Plantactinospora soyae: one gene and its partner. The protein of the gene in region 1 interacts with the protein of each later gene in a pairwise test. Links are inferred from orthologs where the notes say so. Each region holds a gene or a part of one and is shown in the gene's direction. Other genes may lie near its edges.

Region 1 (7,873 bases):
GGGGTCAACGGGTTTAAGCGGACAAAAGCCACTCGACCACTGTAAGTGACCGGCTGACCCTGACCCGTGATTACGGGGGTTCGCGTGTCCGGGCGGTTGTCGTCCGGCACGCGGCCCCACCCGTACGGGCGGCCGACCCGAGGCGGGCTGCCGGCGCCCGGCCGCGTGCCAGACTGGCGGAATGAATGATCATTCTCCGGTCCGCCAACTCCGGTTGGTGGTCACCGCGGACGACTACGACGAGGCCCTGCGGTTCTACCGGGACGTGCTGGGTCTGCCGGAACGGGCCGCATTCTCCTCAGCTGACGGCCGGGTCAGCATCCTGGAGGCCGGTCTGGCCACGCTGGAGATCGCCGATCCCGGGCATGCCGAGTACATCGACGAGGTCGAGGTCGGCCGGCGGGTCGCCGGACACATCCGGGTCGCCTTCGAGGTCGACGACGCGTCGGCGGTCACCGCGACCCTGGCCGACGCCGGTGCGACGGTGATCGCCGAGCCGCGCCGTACCCCGTGGAACTCGTTGAACTCCCGGTTGGCGGCACCGGGTCATCTGCAACTGACCCTCTTCACCGAACTGGGCAGTGATCCGGCGGGACCGCCGCCGGGGGAGTGAGCCGGCCGTCGAGCGGTCAGAGCCGGATCGGCATCAGGATCGAGAATGCCCGGTCGTCGTCGAGTCGGCGTACCGCCAGTGGTCTGATCGGGCCGTCGAGTTCCAGGACCAGTTGTCCCGGGCCGGCCGCGTCCAGCGCGTCGAGCAGGAATTCCCGGTTCACCCCGACCCGTACGACGTCCGGATCGGGTGGAGCGTCGGCACCGGAGACCGTCAACGCGTTCCCGGCGTCGACCATGAGCACGCTGACCGCACACGGGGCGCCGTCGTCCTCGCGTACCACCGTCCGGGTCTCGGTGGCGGCCAGCCGCTCGCGCAGCCCGGCCACGTCCACGGTCACCCGGCGCCGATCCGGGCCGCCGGTCGTCTCCCGCAGCAGCCGGCGGTAGTCGGGAAAGTCGTGGCCCAACGCCGTCCCGGTCACCTGCCGGTCGCGGAACCGCAGGCTGATGCCGTCGGTGTCGAGGACGACGGTCGCCGGCCCGCCGCCGGTCAACAGGTTGCGCGCCTCGTCCACGAAGCCGACCGGGGCGAAGACGGTGGGGGCGAGCCGGTCGGTCGTACCGGCCGGGTCCGCCGGCTCCGGCGGTAGGTCGGCGGTCTCGGGCAGATCGCCGCCGACCTCGGAGAAGGCCATCCGGTACCGGTCCGTGGCGACGAGCCGCAGGATGCTCCCGTCTACCTCGAACTGGACACCGCCGAGCATCGGCAGTTCGGGATCGTCCCCGACCGCGAAGCGGACGGCGTCGACCGCCGCCGCCAGGTCCCGACCGGGTACGGTCAATCGGCGCCGAGCCCCGACCATCGGCTGTGCCGAGGCGGTGAACAGGGCCCGAAGCCGGAAGATCTCCCGTCGGGCGTCGCCGAGACCGTCCTCCAGCCGGCGCAGATGCGCGTCCAACAGGTCGGGTACGGCGGCCGGACTCGACGCGCGGAGATCGAGCAGTCGGGTGATCTCGGCCAGTGGCATGCCGACCCGGCGCAACCCGGCCACCAGTCGGGCGGCCGGAACCTGCTGCTGGGCGTACCGGCGGTACCCGGTGCCGGGGTCCACCAGCGCGGGCGCCAGTACGCCGGCCCCGTCGTAGAACCGCAGCGCGCTGACGCTCAGCCCGCTGGCCCGGGCCATCTCGCCGATGCTGAGCAGTTCAGTTCGCACGTCCACGTCGGGGAATTCTGCCGCCTCGACCAGGTCGAGGGTCAAGCCGCTCCGGCCACCGGTCGCCCGCCGGGCGTACCGGCACTCGTCCCGGGTCGGCAGACGCGGTAGCGGCGTCGGCGCCACCGACAGGATGACCGGTCGCGACAGGACCGGGTCGCGGCGCTACGGGGTGGGGGCTTACGGGGTGAAGACGACCCGGACGCAGCCGTCCGTCCGGTCCCGGAACAGGGTGTAGCCGTGCGCCGCGTCGTCCAGCGACAGCCGGTGCGTCGCCAGGTACTCGGGTCGCAACCGCGCCCGGCGCATCCGGTCCAACAACGTCGGGATGTAGCGCTGGCCGTGTTGCCGGGCGGCCCGGACCGCCAGTCCCTTGTTCAGCATCGCCCCGAGCGGAAAGGCGTCGACGAATCCGGCGAAGGCGCCGAGGACGACGACGTTGCCGCCCTTGCGACACGCGTGCACCGCCTCGCGTACCGTGGCCGGCTGGTCCGCTCCGGGGCGCGCCCGCCGCCCGGCCCGGCCCGCCGCCGGATCCTCCGCCAGCATCCCGACCGCCTCGATGCAGACGTCCGGTCCCCGGCCGCCGGTACGTTCGCGTAGCTCCGAACCGACGTCGACCCGCTCGTAGTGCAGCGTCTCCGCACCGGTGTGCCGCTCGACCAGGGCGAGCCGGTCGTCGAGCCGGTCGATGCAGATGACCCGGTCCGCCCCGAGGGTCACCGCCGCCCAGGCCGCCAACTGGCCCACCGCGCCACAACCCCAGATCGCGACCACGTCACCCGGCCGTACGCCAGCCAGGTCGGCACCCATCCAGCCGGCCGGCGCCGAGTCCGAGGCGAACAGCGCACGGTCGTCGGTCACCTCGTCCGGTACCCGGAACGCGCCGTGGTCGGCGTAGGGCACCCGGACGTATTCGGCGTGGCTGCCGGCGAAGCCGCCGAGCGCGTGTGAGGAGCCGAAGCATCCGGCCGGTACCGCCCCCCAGGCCAGTTCCGCCGTCGCGGGATCGGTGTTGCCGTTGTCGCAGCAGGAGAAGAGCCCCTGCCGGCAGTACCAGCACCGGCCGCAGGCGATGACCGAGCAGACCACGACGCGGTCGCCGACCGAGTGCCGACGTACCTCCGGCCCGACCTCCACCACCTCGCCCATGAACTCGTGCCCGAGTACGTCACCGGCCCGCATGCCCGGAAACCGGCCACCGATCAGGTGCAGGTCGGAGCCGCAGGTCATGCTCTGCCGTACCCGGACGATCGCGTCCTGGGCGTTGACGATCCGCGGATCCGGCAGCCGCTCCACGGCGATCTCGTCGGGACCCTGCCAGCAGAGGGCCCTCATTCGCTCATCACGCTCCTCCGCCGCTCCGAGCCGTCCACGCTCCTCCGCCGCTCCGAGCCGTCCACGCTCCTCCGCCGCCCCGAGCCGTCATCGTCCGAGACCGGTGGGTGAACCTGGCTCGTCCGCAAGGGGTGAACCGCGACGGTCGGGGTATCCGCCTCGGGCAATTGAGCTGGGTCGGCCGGAGGGGGACCGTTGTCGACGGAACGGATCGAGGACGTCGCGACCGCGCCACCGCGAAGCAGCACCACCGCGTCACCGCGAGGCAGCGCGACAGTGCTGGCCCGCCCGGACGCCGGCCCGACGGTGCCGCTGCTCACCGCGAAACTGGCCGTCGTCGCGCAACCCGGTGCGGTTCTGCTGCCCCGACCCAGACTGTTCGAGCTGCTCGACGCGGGGACGGCCGGTCCGCTGACCCTGGTGTCGGCCGCCGCGGGCTGGGGCAAGACGGTCCTGCTCAGTTCCTGGTACCGGGCGCGCGGCGAAACGGAGCACCCGACTGCCACACCGGCGGAACCTCCCCGGCTGGGCTGGCTCTCACTGGAGCCGGGGGACGGTGGAGAGCGGCTCTGGTCATATCTGGCCGCCGCGTTGGGTTCGGCCACGACCGGACAGGAACCGGATGCCGGGTACCAACCGGCTTCCGGGTACGGACTGGAGCAGCTTGCCGACGAGCTGACCCGACGGGCCGAACCGGTCATCGTGGTCCTGGACGACCTGCACCAGGTGGACGACCCCGAGGTGTCGAGCGGGCTGGAGTTCCTGCTCCGGCACACGGCAGGCCGGCTCAGGCTGGTGATCGGCTGCCGGAAGGATCCCGGGCTGGCCCTGCACCGCTGGCGGCTCAGCGGTGAGTTGACCGAGATTCGTGCCGCTGACCTGGCGTTCCGCCCCGAGGAGGTCGCGGACCTGTTCGCCGCGTACGCGGTGCCCCTGCCGACGGAACAGACCCGGGGGCTGTACGGCCGTACCGAGGGGTGGCCCGCCGGGCTGCGGTTCGCCGCCCTGGCCCTGCCGGGACATCCCGATCCGGCCCGGTTCGTCGACGAGTTCACCGGAGAACATCCGGCGGTCGCCGGCTACCTGACCGAAGAGGTGCTCGCCGGTCTGTCCACGCAGACCCGCGACGCGTTCTGCCGGGCGTCTCTGGTGGCGGGCTTCTCGGCGGACCTGCTCAACGCGTTGACCGACCGCACCGATGGCGACCGGCTACTGACCGAACTCGACCGGCACGGTGGGTTCGTGATTCCGCTCGGCAGCCGCCCTGCGGCGTACCGCTGCCATCCGATGCTCGGCGAACTGCTCCGGGCCGAGGTGAACCGACGCCCTGCGGAGCAGGTGGCGCGGCTGCACCGTCGGGCGGCGACCTGGTTCGCCGCGAACGACCTGCCGGCCGAGGCCCTCCGGCACGCGCTCGCCGCCGACGACCGGGCGTACGCGATCGCCGTACTGCTCCGGCACTGGCCGGACCTGCTCCCGTACGGCCAGTGCGGTCCGGTACGGCCGGCACCGTCGCCGCCCCCCGCCGAGCGGGTCCGGGCCGATCCCGAACTCGGCCTGGCGTGTGCCGCCGAGCGGCTGGACGGCCGGGACCCGATCGCCGCGACCGGTCATCTGGACCGGGCGTCCGAGTACGCGGAGCTGCTCGACGACGTGCGGCGGGACCGGTTCCGGCGGATCGCCGTGGCACTGCGGCTGGCCGTCGCCCACCTGGCCGCCGACGAGCCGGCAATCCGGGCCGGCGTCGCCGCGCTGGCTCCCGACCAGCCGGCGGTCCGGGTCGGTGTCGCTGCCCTGGCTCCGGACGAGCCGGAGATCCGAGGGGCCGCCGCCCTGGCTTCCGGCGAGCGGGTGGTCCGGGTCGGCGTCGCCGAACTGCTACAGCCGGCCGGGGCCGACCGGACCGATCCGGAGGCGTGGGGCCGGACCGTGGCCCGGATCGTCCCCGCCGCACTGCGGTTCGGGACCGGGCAACTGGGGATCGCCGAGGTCGACATCGTCGACGGGATGGCCGAAGCGACCCGTACCGGGCTGTCCCGGACCGCGCGGTTGTGTCTCGGGCGGCTGGCACTGGCCCGGGCGATCCGGGGTGAACTGACCGCCGCCGAGCAGGCCGCTCGGGCGACGCTGGGCGCCGTACCGTTCGGTGGCCTGGTCCGGCCGGCCGATGGCGTACACGCGCACCTGGCCCAGGCCCTCGTCGCAGTGCACCGGGACCGCCGCGACGACGCCGGCTCCAATGTGCTGCGGAGCGTGCGGGCGGCCGAGGACACCGACGAGCCGCTGGTCGTCGGCCTGATCGGCATGCTCCAGGCCCGGTTGCTGCGCGATCGGGGCGATCTGACCGGTGCGCACCAGGCGTTGACGGAGAGCCGCCGGCGGTTGGGCGACCGGGCCGAGAATTCACCACTGGCGCACTGGCTGCTGATCGCCGAGGCCGAACTGCGAATCGCGCACGGTGACGTCGAACTGGCCCGTGAACTGCTGATTCCGGCGGTGGAGGGGGGCGGCGTACCGGTGGCGGTCGCGCTCGCCCGGACGTACCTGTTGGCCGGGGATCCGCGCGGCACGGTGCGTACGCTGCCGGACTGGGACTGTCCGGACGCGGCGGGCTGGCCGTTGCCGGTCCGGCTGGAGGCCGGCCTGCTCGGCGCGGAGGCGACCCGGCTGACCGGCGATCACCGACGGGCCGCGCGGAGCCTGGAACGGGTGCTCCAGTTGGCCGAGCCGGAGGGCTTCCGGCAGGTCTTCACCAGGGCCGATCCGCCGGTACGGGAGCTGCTCGCCGCGCACCTCGACGCGGGTACGGCGTTCTGGCCCCTGGTCAGCGAGCTGCTCGGCGCCATCGACGGTGCGGGCAGGCCGTCGCCGACGGTGACGCCGCTGCTCGGCGAGCCGCTCACCGAGCGGGAGCTGACCGTGCTCCGCTACCTCCAGAGCATCCTGTCGAATGTCGAGATCGCCGCGGAGATGTCGCTCTCGGTGAACACCATCAAGACGCACGTCCGCAACATCTACCGGAAGCTCGACGCGACCCGACGCCGGGACGCCGTACGCCGGGCCCGCGAGCGGAAGCTGCTCTGAGGGGCGGCCGGGCGAGCCGTCACAGCCGTACGGTGATGTGGTTGTCCACGCTGGTCACTCCGGGCGCGGACCAGGCGACCCGTTCGGCCTCCTCGCGTTCCAGCCAGGATCGGACGGTACCGGCCAGGATCACCGAATCGCCCTCGATCCGGATGTCGATCCGGGCCGCGTCGGTCTCCACGCTGCGCAGCAGGGCGCTTCGGATCCGTTCGGAGATCTCGTCCGACGCCGGCTCCTCGCGAGGCTGTACCGAGATGCCGTTGGTCAACCCGCGTACCCCGGACAGCCGGCGTACGGCCTGCTCGGCGGCGCGCCGCTGGTACTCCCACTCGACCTCGCCCCGCAGTACGACCCAGCCGTTGGAGACGGTCACGTCGAGCGCCGCCACCGGAACGAAGGCGTCCCACTCCAGCGCCCGGTCGGCGGCCGCCGCGATCTCCGGATCGGTGCGCTCGGCGGAGCTCGGCAGCCGTACCTCGATGTCGTTGGCGATCGCCCGGACCCGGTTCACCCGGTGTGCGGCGCGCTCCGCCGACCACTTCTTGGCGTAGTTGTCCACCCAGCCGCTCAGGGTCACCACGCCGTCCCGGACCGCGACGCCGATCTCGTTCGGCTGGACCCGGGGCTCCCAGCCCAGTTCCTCCAGCACGTCACGCTGGATCTCCTCGTCGCTGCGGATCGTCGTCCGGGTGGCCATGGTCGTTCCTCCCACGGTCGAGGTTCCAGGCGGCGTGTGGCGTCGCGGGCACCGTGCCGGGAGCGCGACCCGACGGATCCCGCGCCCGGTAGGCTGCGGCCCGCCGGTCACGCCCGTTGACTCGACCCTCGCTCGTGCTCGGGTGAGGTCTCCTCACCCCACCGGGGTGAGCCGGGAAGAGCGGGAGTGACAGCCCGAACCACATCAGGAATCATCAATGCCGGTGTGCTGCGGGTGGACAGGGCCCGAGCCGGAAGGACATGGCGGATGACGATCGAGCGGCAGACAGTGCCGGCCGGGCAGGACGAACGGACCGGCGACGGGTCGGAGGCGACGGCCGGGCCGCGCCGGGCGGGCGGGGCGGGCGGGGACGGTACCGGGCGCACCGGATCGGGGCGCCGGCTCCGGGGCGCCGTCGTACGCCTGGTCACGCACGAGTGGATGCTCGCCGTGCTCGGTGGGCTGCTGCTCGCCGTACTGCTGACCTGGCCGACGCTGCGCGACATCACCTCGACGGTCCCACAGGACATCGGTGACCCGATCCTCCAGGCCTGGCAGATCGCCTGGGGCGGGCACGGGCTGCTGCACGATCCCACCCAGTTGTGGCACTCGAATACCTTCTATCCCGAGCCGTACACCTATGCCTACTCCGACACCCTCCTCGGGTACGCCCCGGCGGGCATGATCGGCGAGGGCCCGGTCGCGGGCGTCGTGCGTTACAACATCCTGTACGTCCTGACCCACGCCCTCGCCTTCGTCGGCGCGTACGCCCTGGTTCGGCAGCTCGGCGCGGGCCGGATCGGCGCGGCGGCGGCCGGGGTCGCCTTCGGGTACGCCCCGTGGAAGTTGGCCCAGGCCGGCCACCTGCACGTGCTGTCGATCGGCGGCATCGCGCTGGCCCTGGCGATGCTGGCCCGGGGACACGGCTGGTCACTGCGGCACGGGTACCGGCCGGACCGGCGACGTCCCGGCTGGGCCTTTG
Region 2 (7,333 bases), 7.9 Mb from region 1 along the record:
TATGGATCCGAACGGTTCCGCTGCTGACACTCTGCTATGGACACCACTACGATCGATAGCTGGAATCGACAGCCGTAGCCTTCTGAGAGCCTGCCTGTTTAGCCTGGTAGAAGCGCTGTGGCGTGGGCTGGACGAGTTGGGGGAAGGGTGTGGGGAGCGTGGGGACCTCGGCGGCGGAGTTTCTGCTCGACGAACTACGGCACGTACGGCTGAGCGCGAAACTGAACCAGGACGACTTCGGGAAACTGATCAACTTTTCGGGCTCACACGTGAGCGCGGTGGAACTTGGCAACCGGTCCCCGAAGGAGGACTATCTCGCCGCGATCGACAAGCGCTTCAACACCGGCGGCATCTTCGTCCGGCTGCTCAAAAAGGTGATCAAGTCCGACACTGCGCCACCGTGGCTCACGGAATGGGTTGCGAACGAGCAGCGGGCAATCTTCCTGCGCTGGTTCGAGCTGGCTTTCGTGCCCGGTCTACTTCAGACCGAGGCGTACGGCCGGGCAATCATCAGCAGCGATGGTCGGCTGACGGACGAGGCGATCGAGGCCCGGGTCCTGGCTCGTGCGGAACGACAAAAGCGCCTGTCGAGTGACGATTCGCCGCAGCTCATGGTTGTGCTGGACGAGGCTGTGCTGCATCGGGCTGTCGGGGGAGCTGCGGTGATGCGGGAGCAACTCTTCCACCTGGCAGGGCTCAACGAGGAACGTTGCCGGACACGGATCCACATCGTTCCATCGAGCGTCGGTGCGTACGCTGGCCTTACCGGGCCGTTCATCATCGCGACGCTGCCGGAGCGTGAAGAGGTCCTGTACCTCGAAGACCGGCTCCGGGGTCAGGTGGTAGCACGACCAGACGATGTGGCCGAGGTACGGGAGCACTGGGAAGACATCCTCGCCGAGGCCCTTACCCTGCCGCAGTCGACCGAGTTGATAGCGAAGGTGGCCAAGACATGGATCTGAGCGACGCGCGCTGGCGCAAGAGCATCCGAAGCAGTTCGCAGGGCGCGTGTGTGGAGGTGGCGCTCGACCTGCCTGGTGTGGTGGGGGTGCGGGACAGCAAGGAGCCGTCCGGCCCGGTGCTGGTCTTCGCCCCGGGGGCGTGGCGGGCGTTCGTGGCCCAGAACAGTCGGTGCCGACCGAGTTGATAGCGAAGGTGGCCAAGACATGGATTTGACTGGCGCCGGCTGGCGCAAGAGCAGCCGTAGCGGATCCAACCAGGCCGCGTGTGTGGAGGTGGCGCTCGACCTGCCTGGGTTGGTGGGGGTGCGGGACAGTAAGGATCCGTCCGGCCCGGTGCTCGTTTTCGCTCCGGGGGCGTGGCGGGCCTTCGTGGGCCGGGAAATTCGGTGTTGACAGGTTTGTAGCGGAGGTGGCCAAGAGATGGATCTGACTGGTGCCTGCTGGCGCAAGAGCGTTCGCAGCAACGCCCAGGGGGCGTGTGTGGAGGTGGTACTCAACGTGCCTGGTGTGGTGGGGGTGCGGGACAGCAAGGATCCGTCCGGTCCGGTGCTGGTCTTCGCTCCGGGGGCGTGGCGGGCGTTCGTCAGCCGGGAAAGTCCGTGTACCACGGGTAGGTGAAGGCGGTGCTGCCACCGAACCGGTCGACCATCGCCCAGAGCTGTTCCTCACCGTCCGAGGTGTGCCGTTCGAGGGCGCGCATGCCGTCGTTCTCGGCCCAGCACAGATCCTCGGCGAGGTAGAGGGGATCCCACTCGCGCACCTGCCAGTAGAGCGTGAGGTCGCGGTTGCGCCAGCCGGGTCCGGTGTCGTTGCTGGCGGGTCCGGCCACGGACACCCAGGCGCGCCAGGTCGGCTGTACGGCCGGGCGGGGCGCGACGAGCAGCGTTCCGCGCCGAAGGGCGGCGATCAACTCTGGCCGTTGCACTGCGAACTCCTCGTGGCGGGGAGCTAGGCCGGACGCTGCGCCACCGACCGGAACGTCTCCCGGGGCCGGAGCAGGAACACCTTCGGAGCCACCCGTTCCATGGCGCCGTCGCGCCCGACGACCAGACCGGCGGCGAAGTCGACCAGTGGCATCGCGTCCGCGTCCGTCAGGCCCGTCAGGTCCATCACCACTGCGAAACCGTGGCAGAAGTAGTGGCCGACGTGGGTCACATCGTCGTAGCTCCGTGGATGCAGCGTCTTGACCATCGCATCAGTCTCCTCCATCCAGGGGCAAACTCCAGGGCCGCGCGGCGCGACAATCCTTGGCATGGGCTACACCCACTACTTCTCGTACGCACCGGAAAGCGCGCCGTTCCGTCAGGCCTGGCCCCGGATGCGGACGGACGCGGCGCTGATCCTCGACCAGGTGGAGGCGGCCGGCGTACGGCTCTGCCGGGACCCGTTCGAGGGGACGCTGCCGCCCGAGTACGAGGTGATCGCCGTCAACGGCAGCGTGGACGACGAGGAGTACTGCGAGCCGCTGGTGTTGGCGCCGCGCTGGCCGGGCAACCGACAGTTGACCAGCGACGGTCGGGTGGTCGGGTTCTGCAAGACCGGTCGGCACCCGTACGATCTCGCGGTGACCGCGATCCTGCTCCGCTGCCACCGGCTGCTTCCGGACGGCTTCGCGATCCACAGCGACGGGGCCTGGGACACCGAGTGGCGTCGGGGGAACCGGATGCCGACCCGGGATCCGAGCGCCAGAGGCATCGTCGCCGAGCTGTTCGGCGACGATGCCTCCGACAGTCCGTTCGACCGGGACCGGGTCTTCGGCACCGGCTGACGCGGCGGGCGGAGGAAGGGCCCGATGTCGTCGACGAGCAGTTCGGGCGCTTCCAGGACGGCGAAGGTGCCCGTTCCGGCGCCGACGTACACCGGTTATAGCGTGATGGTGTGGGCAACCCCTTGCAGATGCTGTCGTTGGAGGACCTCCGCCGCCGTACGAGTGAGAAGTGGCGGCGGTACCCGCCGGACGTCCTTCCGGCCTGGGTCGCCGAGATGGACGTACCGCTCGCCGAGCCGGTCGCCGAGGCGCTGACCGACGCGATCGCGCTCAGCGACACCGGCTACCCGATGGGTACGGACTACGCCGAGGCGCTCGCCGAGTTCGCCGCCACGCGTTGGGGCTGGACGCCGAACACCGAGCACACCGCGCTTGTGCCGGACGTGATGCTGGGCATCGTCGAGGTGCTGAAGCTGGTCACCGGGTACGGCGACGCGGTGGTGATCAACCCACCGGTGTACGCGCCGTTCTTCGACTTCATCGCCGGAATGGACCGACGGGTCGTCGAGGCGCCGCTGAGTGCGGAGCACCGGCTGGACCCGGAGGCGCTGGACCGGGCGTTCACCGAAGCCGTCGCCGGCGGTCGACGGGCGGCCTTCCTGCTGTGCAGCCCGCACAACCCGACCGGCACCGTGCACACCGCCGACGAACTCGCGATGGTGACCGAGCTGGCCGACCGGCACGGCGTACGCGTGGTGGTGGACGAGATCCACGCCCCGCTGGTCCATCCCGGGGCGACGTTCCTGCCGTACCTCTCGTTGCCCGGCAGTGAACGCGGCTTCGCGCTGCTCTCCGCGTCGAAGGCGTGGAACCTGGCCGGGGTGAAGGCCGCGGTGGCGGTCGCCGGCCCGGAGGCCGCGGCTGACCTGGCCCGGATGCCGACGGTGGCCGGCGACGGGGCGAGCCACCTCGGCGTGATCGCGCACGTGGCCGCGCTCCGGTACGGCACGCCGTGGCTCGACGCCCTGCTGGCCGGCCTGGACCACAACCGTCGACTGCTGGGCACCCTGCTCGCCGATCAACTGCCGCAGATCCGGTACCGGATTCCGGACGGCACCTATCTGGCCTGGCTGGACTGCCGGGAGTTGGAGCTGACCGACGACCGGACCGACGATCGGCGCGCGGATCCGGCCGAGGTGTTCCTGCAACGTGGGCGGGTCGCCGTGGTGCCGGGAGCGGTCTTCGGCACCGGCGGGACCGGACACGTCCGGTTCAACTTCGGCACCTCCGAGGAACTGGTCACCGAGGCCGTACGCCGGATGGCCGTCGCACTGCGCTGAGCCGACCGCCGTCGCTCAGAAGTCCCGCCACCTGTCGAACCAGTTCTCGGCCTGGTCGGCGGGTACGCCGGCCCTCCGGGCCAGGTCGGCGAAGGCGTCACCGGCCTGTTCCCGGTCGACGGTGTCGATGAATTCGTATTTCTCGTCGATCCGGTTCAGCGCGTCGATCAAGGTCTTCAGGATCTGCTTAACCGTTTCGGACCGGCCCGGGGCGTCGGCGGGCAGTCGGTCGACGGCGCGCAGCGCGGCGGCGTACGCCTTGCAGGCGGCGGCCCCGCCGCGCGGGTCGTCGTCGACCCAGTCGCGGAACGGGTTGCCGATGTTGGCGGCCAGCCATGTGTCGGACTTCGCGCCGCGCACGGTGAGGCTGACTTCGGTGTTCCGGTAGCGGGCCTTGAGCGGGGCCACGACCGAGCGGGGAAGCCCGTCGACCTCCAGGCGGCGCAGCCCCGGCAGGTCGGGCAGAGTCGCCGCGTCGTAGCCGTACCCGTCGTCGAGCTGGAGACTGTGCAACCGGTGCAGCGATGTCAACGCGTCCGGCTCGACGAGCCGGCCCGGCGGCTTCTGCCACCCGATGCTGAGCGTTTCGAGTGCGCTGAGCATCGCAAGGGGCGCCGCAAGGATCTCCCCGTCGCCGCGCAGCACGAGGCGTCGTACCCCACGCAGTCCGTCCGGCATCGGGACCGGCACCGGCGGAACCTCGACGGTGAGGTTGAGCCAGTGACCCTGCTCGGCCGCCAGCACGCTGCCCGGGAGGTCGCCGATCAGGGTGAGACCGAGCAGGCCGGGTGGCAGCCGTACGGCTCGGAGATCGGAGCCGGACAACGTCAGGTCCGTCAGCCCGGAGTCGCCGAGGTCCACCTCGGGCGGCGCGTTCCGCCAGCTCAGACAGGAGAACATCGGTCGGGTCGCGAGGAAATCGGACAGGCCCCGGTCCGGTCCCGACCAGACGAGGGTGGTGCACCGGGGCAGCGCGTCCAGCCCGGCCCACCGGACCTCGCCCGATGCCGGCACCAGGGGCGACCTGGTCAGGTCGAGCCGCCCGACGGCCGCACCCAGCTCCGCCGGCTGCCCGCCGAGGTCCACCCGAACCGGGCCACGGCTGGCCCCCGCCCGGTACGCCGCCTTCGTCGCCGCCGGCAGTCGCGCCCAGCGTCGCTGCAGTACGACCTGGTTCGGCAGGTACGACCATCCGGTGTACCCGTTCGACGTCGGCGGCACCTCGGGGCGCAGCGGTTGAGCGCCCAGCCAGGCGAAGTCGGGCGGCACGGGGTGGTGCGCGAACACGCCGACGCCGTCCGGCCGCCCGTTGTGCGCGTGGTGGTCGAGACGCATCGGCCCGGCCCCGGCGAGCTGCGCCAACGTGGGAACCTCCGCCGAATACCAGTCCAGCAGGTGCACCAGCACACTGTCCGGCGCGACGCTGACGACCTGGCAGGCGCCGTACCCGCCGAGCGGCAGGGGTATCGCGGCAACGCTGCCGGCCCGGATCTCGGCGGGGTACGTGGTCGGCATGCCGGCATGCTACGGAGCCGGTACGACGCCGCCCGGTGGCAGACTGCTCGGCATGACCGACGGCGCAGCGACCCGGAACGGCGTACGGGTGGCCGAGGGCGGTGCCGGGCAGCCCGTACTGCTGCTGTTGCACGGCATGGGTGCGACCGGTGACGTCTGGCGTGGCTGGTACGACCTGCTCGGCAAGCAGTGGCCGGGGCGGTGGCTGGCGCCGGACCTGCCCGGACACGGCGGCTCGGCACGGCTCGACCGGTACACGTTCGAGTCCTTCGCCGCTGCGATCGCCGGGTTGCTGGATCCCGGCGACCGGGTGGTGGTGCTGGGGCAGTCGCTGGGCGGTGCGGTCGGGCTGGCCCTGGCCGCCATGGTCGGCACGCAGCCCACGGCGGACCCCGGGCTCGGCCGGTCGGTGGAAGCGGATCCCGGGCTCGGCTGGTCGGTGGAGGCCGTCGTCGGGCTCGGCGTGAAGGTCGCCTGGACCCCGGACGAGCTGGCCAGGGCCGACGCGCTGGCCGGCCGGCCGGTGGCCTGGTACGACTCCCGGGCCGAGGCGGCGCAGCGGTACCTGCGGATTTCCGGGCTGACCGGTCTGCTCGACGTCGACGACTCCGAAGTGGACGCCGGGCTGGTGGCGGCAGCGGACGGGCGGTGGCGGCTGGCCATGGATCCCCGGGCCTTCGGCGTCGGGGCACCGGAGATGGCCCGCCTGCTGTCGGCCGCCGAACCGGCTCGGACGGTGCTGGCCAGGGGAGAGCGGGACGCGCTGGTCAGCGACGACGATCTCGCCCGGCTCGGGGTACCGGGGACGACGATGCCCGGACTGGGACACAACGCCCACGTCGAGGACCCGACGTCGGTGGCGCGCCTGCTGGAGCCGTACGTACGGCGTTGATTGCGTGGTTTGGGATTGGTGTCCGAATCTATGCATGATCAGATCGGCGGCTGGGCCGATTGGCGGGAACATCCGGCGGCCGGCCGCGGTTATACCCAGCGTAAGTCCGCAGCAGCCCGCCCCTCGGCCCAGGTCGGGGGTTCGGGACTGTCTGTCGGGTTGGGGCCCGGTTCGGGCCCCGGGTCCGGTGATCCGCCCGTGGTCAGACACGGTCGGGTGGCCGGGTACCCGGGAATGCCGGCCGCCGGCCCACGGTTACATCCCCCGTACGCCTGGAGCACGCACAGTAGTGCTGTTTCGCTCGGGCGCGCAGCGCGAATTCTTCCGCTGTTGCTGTTTTTCCTTTCTGACGAGCCGTTGACGGTGCCGCGCACCCCCCGCGCGTCGCCCGAGATCACGGTCGTCTTACCCCCGGAATGGAAGGCAACCATCATGACTACAGTCAAGCGGTGGCTACCGGCCATCACCGAAACCCCGATTCGTAAGACCGCGCTCGGTATCGCGGGACTCGCCGTCGTCGGCGGTGCGTTCGCCGGACCGGCGTTGAGCATGACGGCCCCGCAGGCGGCGATGACGCCGACCGCCGCGGCGGTCAGTGTCCGGGATGTCGACAAGGGTCAGCCGTCGAAGGTTCTGGACTACCAGTACAAGGCGCAGGAGAACGGCTACTACTGTGCGCCGGCCGCGACCCGGATCGCGCTGTCGACCCAGGGGCACACCCCGGCGCAGGACGACGTGGCCAAGCGGCTGGGTACGACCGAGGCCGGTACGAACTCGGCCGAGGACACCACCCGGGTGCTGAACAGCACCGGTGGTAAGGACTACCGGACCGTGGCGATCCCGGACGAGACCGCCAAGCCGGAGCAGATGGACCGGCTCCAGGTCGACGTGGTGCACGCGATCGACGCCAAGCGTG

The links. The genes of interacting proteins can lie anywhere in the genome.
Region 2: the proteins of H4W31_RS41270 (region 1) and H4W31_RS07150 interact in binary tests that used the Escherichia coli proteins (3 or more experiments, as listed by UniProt). The link is inferred for Plantactinospora soyae from one-to-one orthologs.

Annotation. Positions count from the first base shown.
Region 1 is NZ_JADBEB010000001.1:9,467,602-9,475,474, reverse strand. What follows is about bases 2,917-6,394. They hold H4W31_RS41270 (LuxR C-terminal-related transcriptional regulator), read left to right. Parts: upstream 2,917-3,305; coding sequence 3,306-6,194; downstream 6,195-6,394. Other genes in these bases: H4W31_RS41265 (BON domain-containing protein), read right to left, coding at 6,214-6,394; H4W31_RS41275 (zinc-dependent alcohol dehydrogenase), read right to left, coding at 2,917-3,110. Outside these bases: H4W31_RS41290 (L,D-transpeptidase), read right to left, coding at 1-8; H4W31_RS41285 (VOC family protein), read left to right, coding at 182-613; H4W31_RS41280 (DNA polymerase III subunit beta family protein), read right to left, coding at 630-1,742; more of H4W31_RS41275, read right to left, coding at 1,953-2,916; more of H4W31_RS41265, read right to left, coding at 6,395-6,891; H4W31_RS41260 (hypothetical protein), read left to right, coding at 7,159-7,873. UniProt on the Escherichia coli protein: Positively regulates the transcription of the maltose regulon whose gene products are responsible for uptake and catabolism of malto-oligosaccharides.
Region 2 is NZ_JADBEB010000001.1:1,615,810-1,623,142, reverse strand. Bases 1,997-4,934 are described here. They hold H4W31_RS07150 (MalY/PatB family protein), read left to right. Parts: upstream 1,997-2,858; coding sequence 2,859-4,010; downstream 4,011-4,934. Other genes in these bases: H4W31_RS07145 (hypothetical protein), read right to left, coding at 4,026-4,934; H4W31_RS07155 (hypothetical protein), read left to right, coding at 2,215-2,730; H4W31_RS07160 (cell division protein SepF), read right to left, coding at 1,997-2,171. In the rest of the region: H4W31_RS07185 (helix-turn-helix domain-containing protein), read left to right, coding at 159-962; H4W31_RS07180 (DUF397 domain-containing protein), read left to right, coding at 953-1,147; H4W31_RS07175 (DUF397 domain-containing protein), read left to right, coding at 1,167-1,355; H4W31_RS07170 (DUF397 domain-containing protein), read left to right, coding at 1,383-1,580; H4W31_RS07165 (hypothetical protein), read right to left, coding at 1,546-1,887; more of H4W31_RS07160, read right to left, coding at 1,911-1,996; more of H4W31_RS07145, read right to left, coding at 4,935-5,525; H4W31_RS07140 (alpha/beta fold hydrolase), read left to right, coding at 5,578-6,417; H4W31_RS07135 (C39 family peptidase), read left to right, coding at 6,850-7,333. UniProt on the Escherichia coli protein: Acts as a beta-cystathionase and as a repressor of the maltose regulon.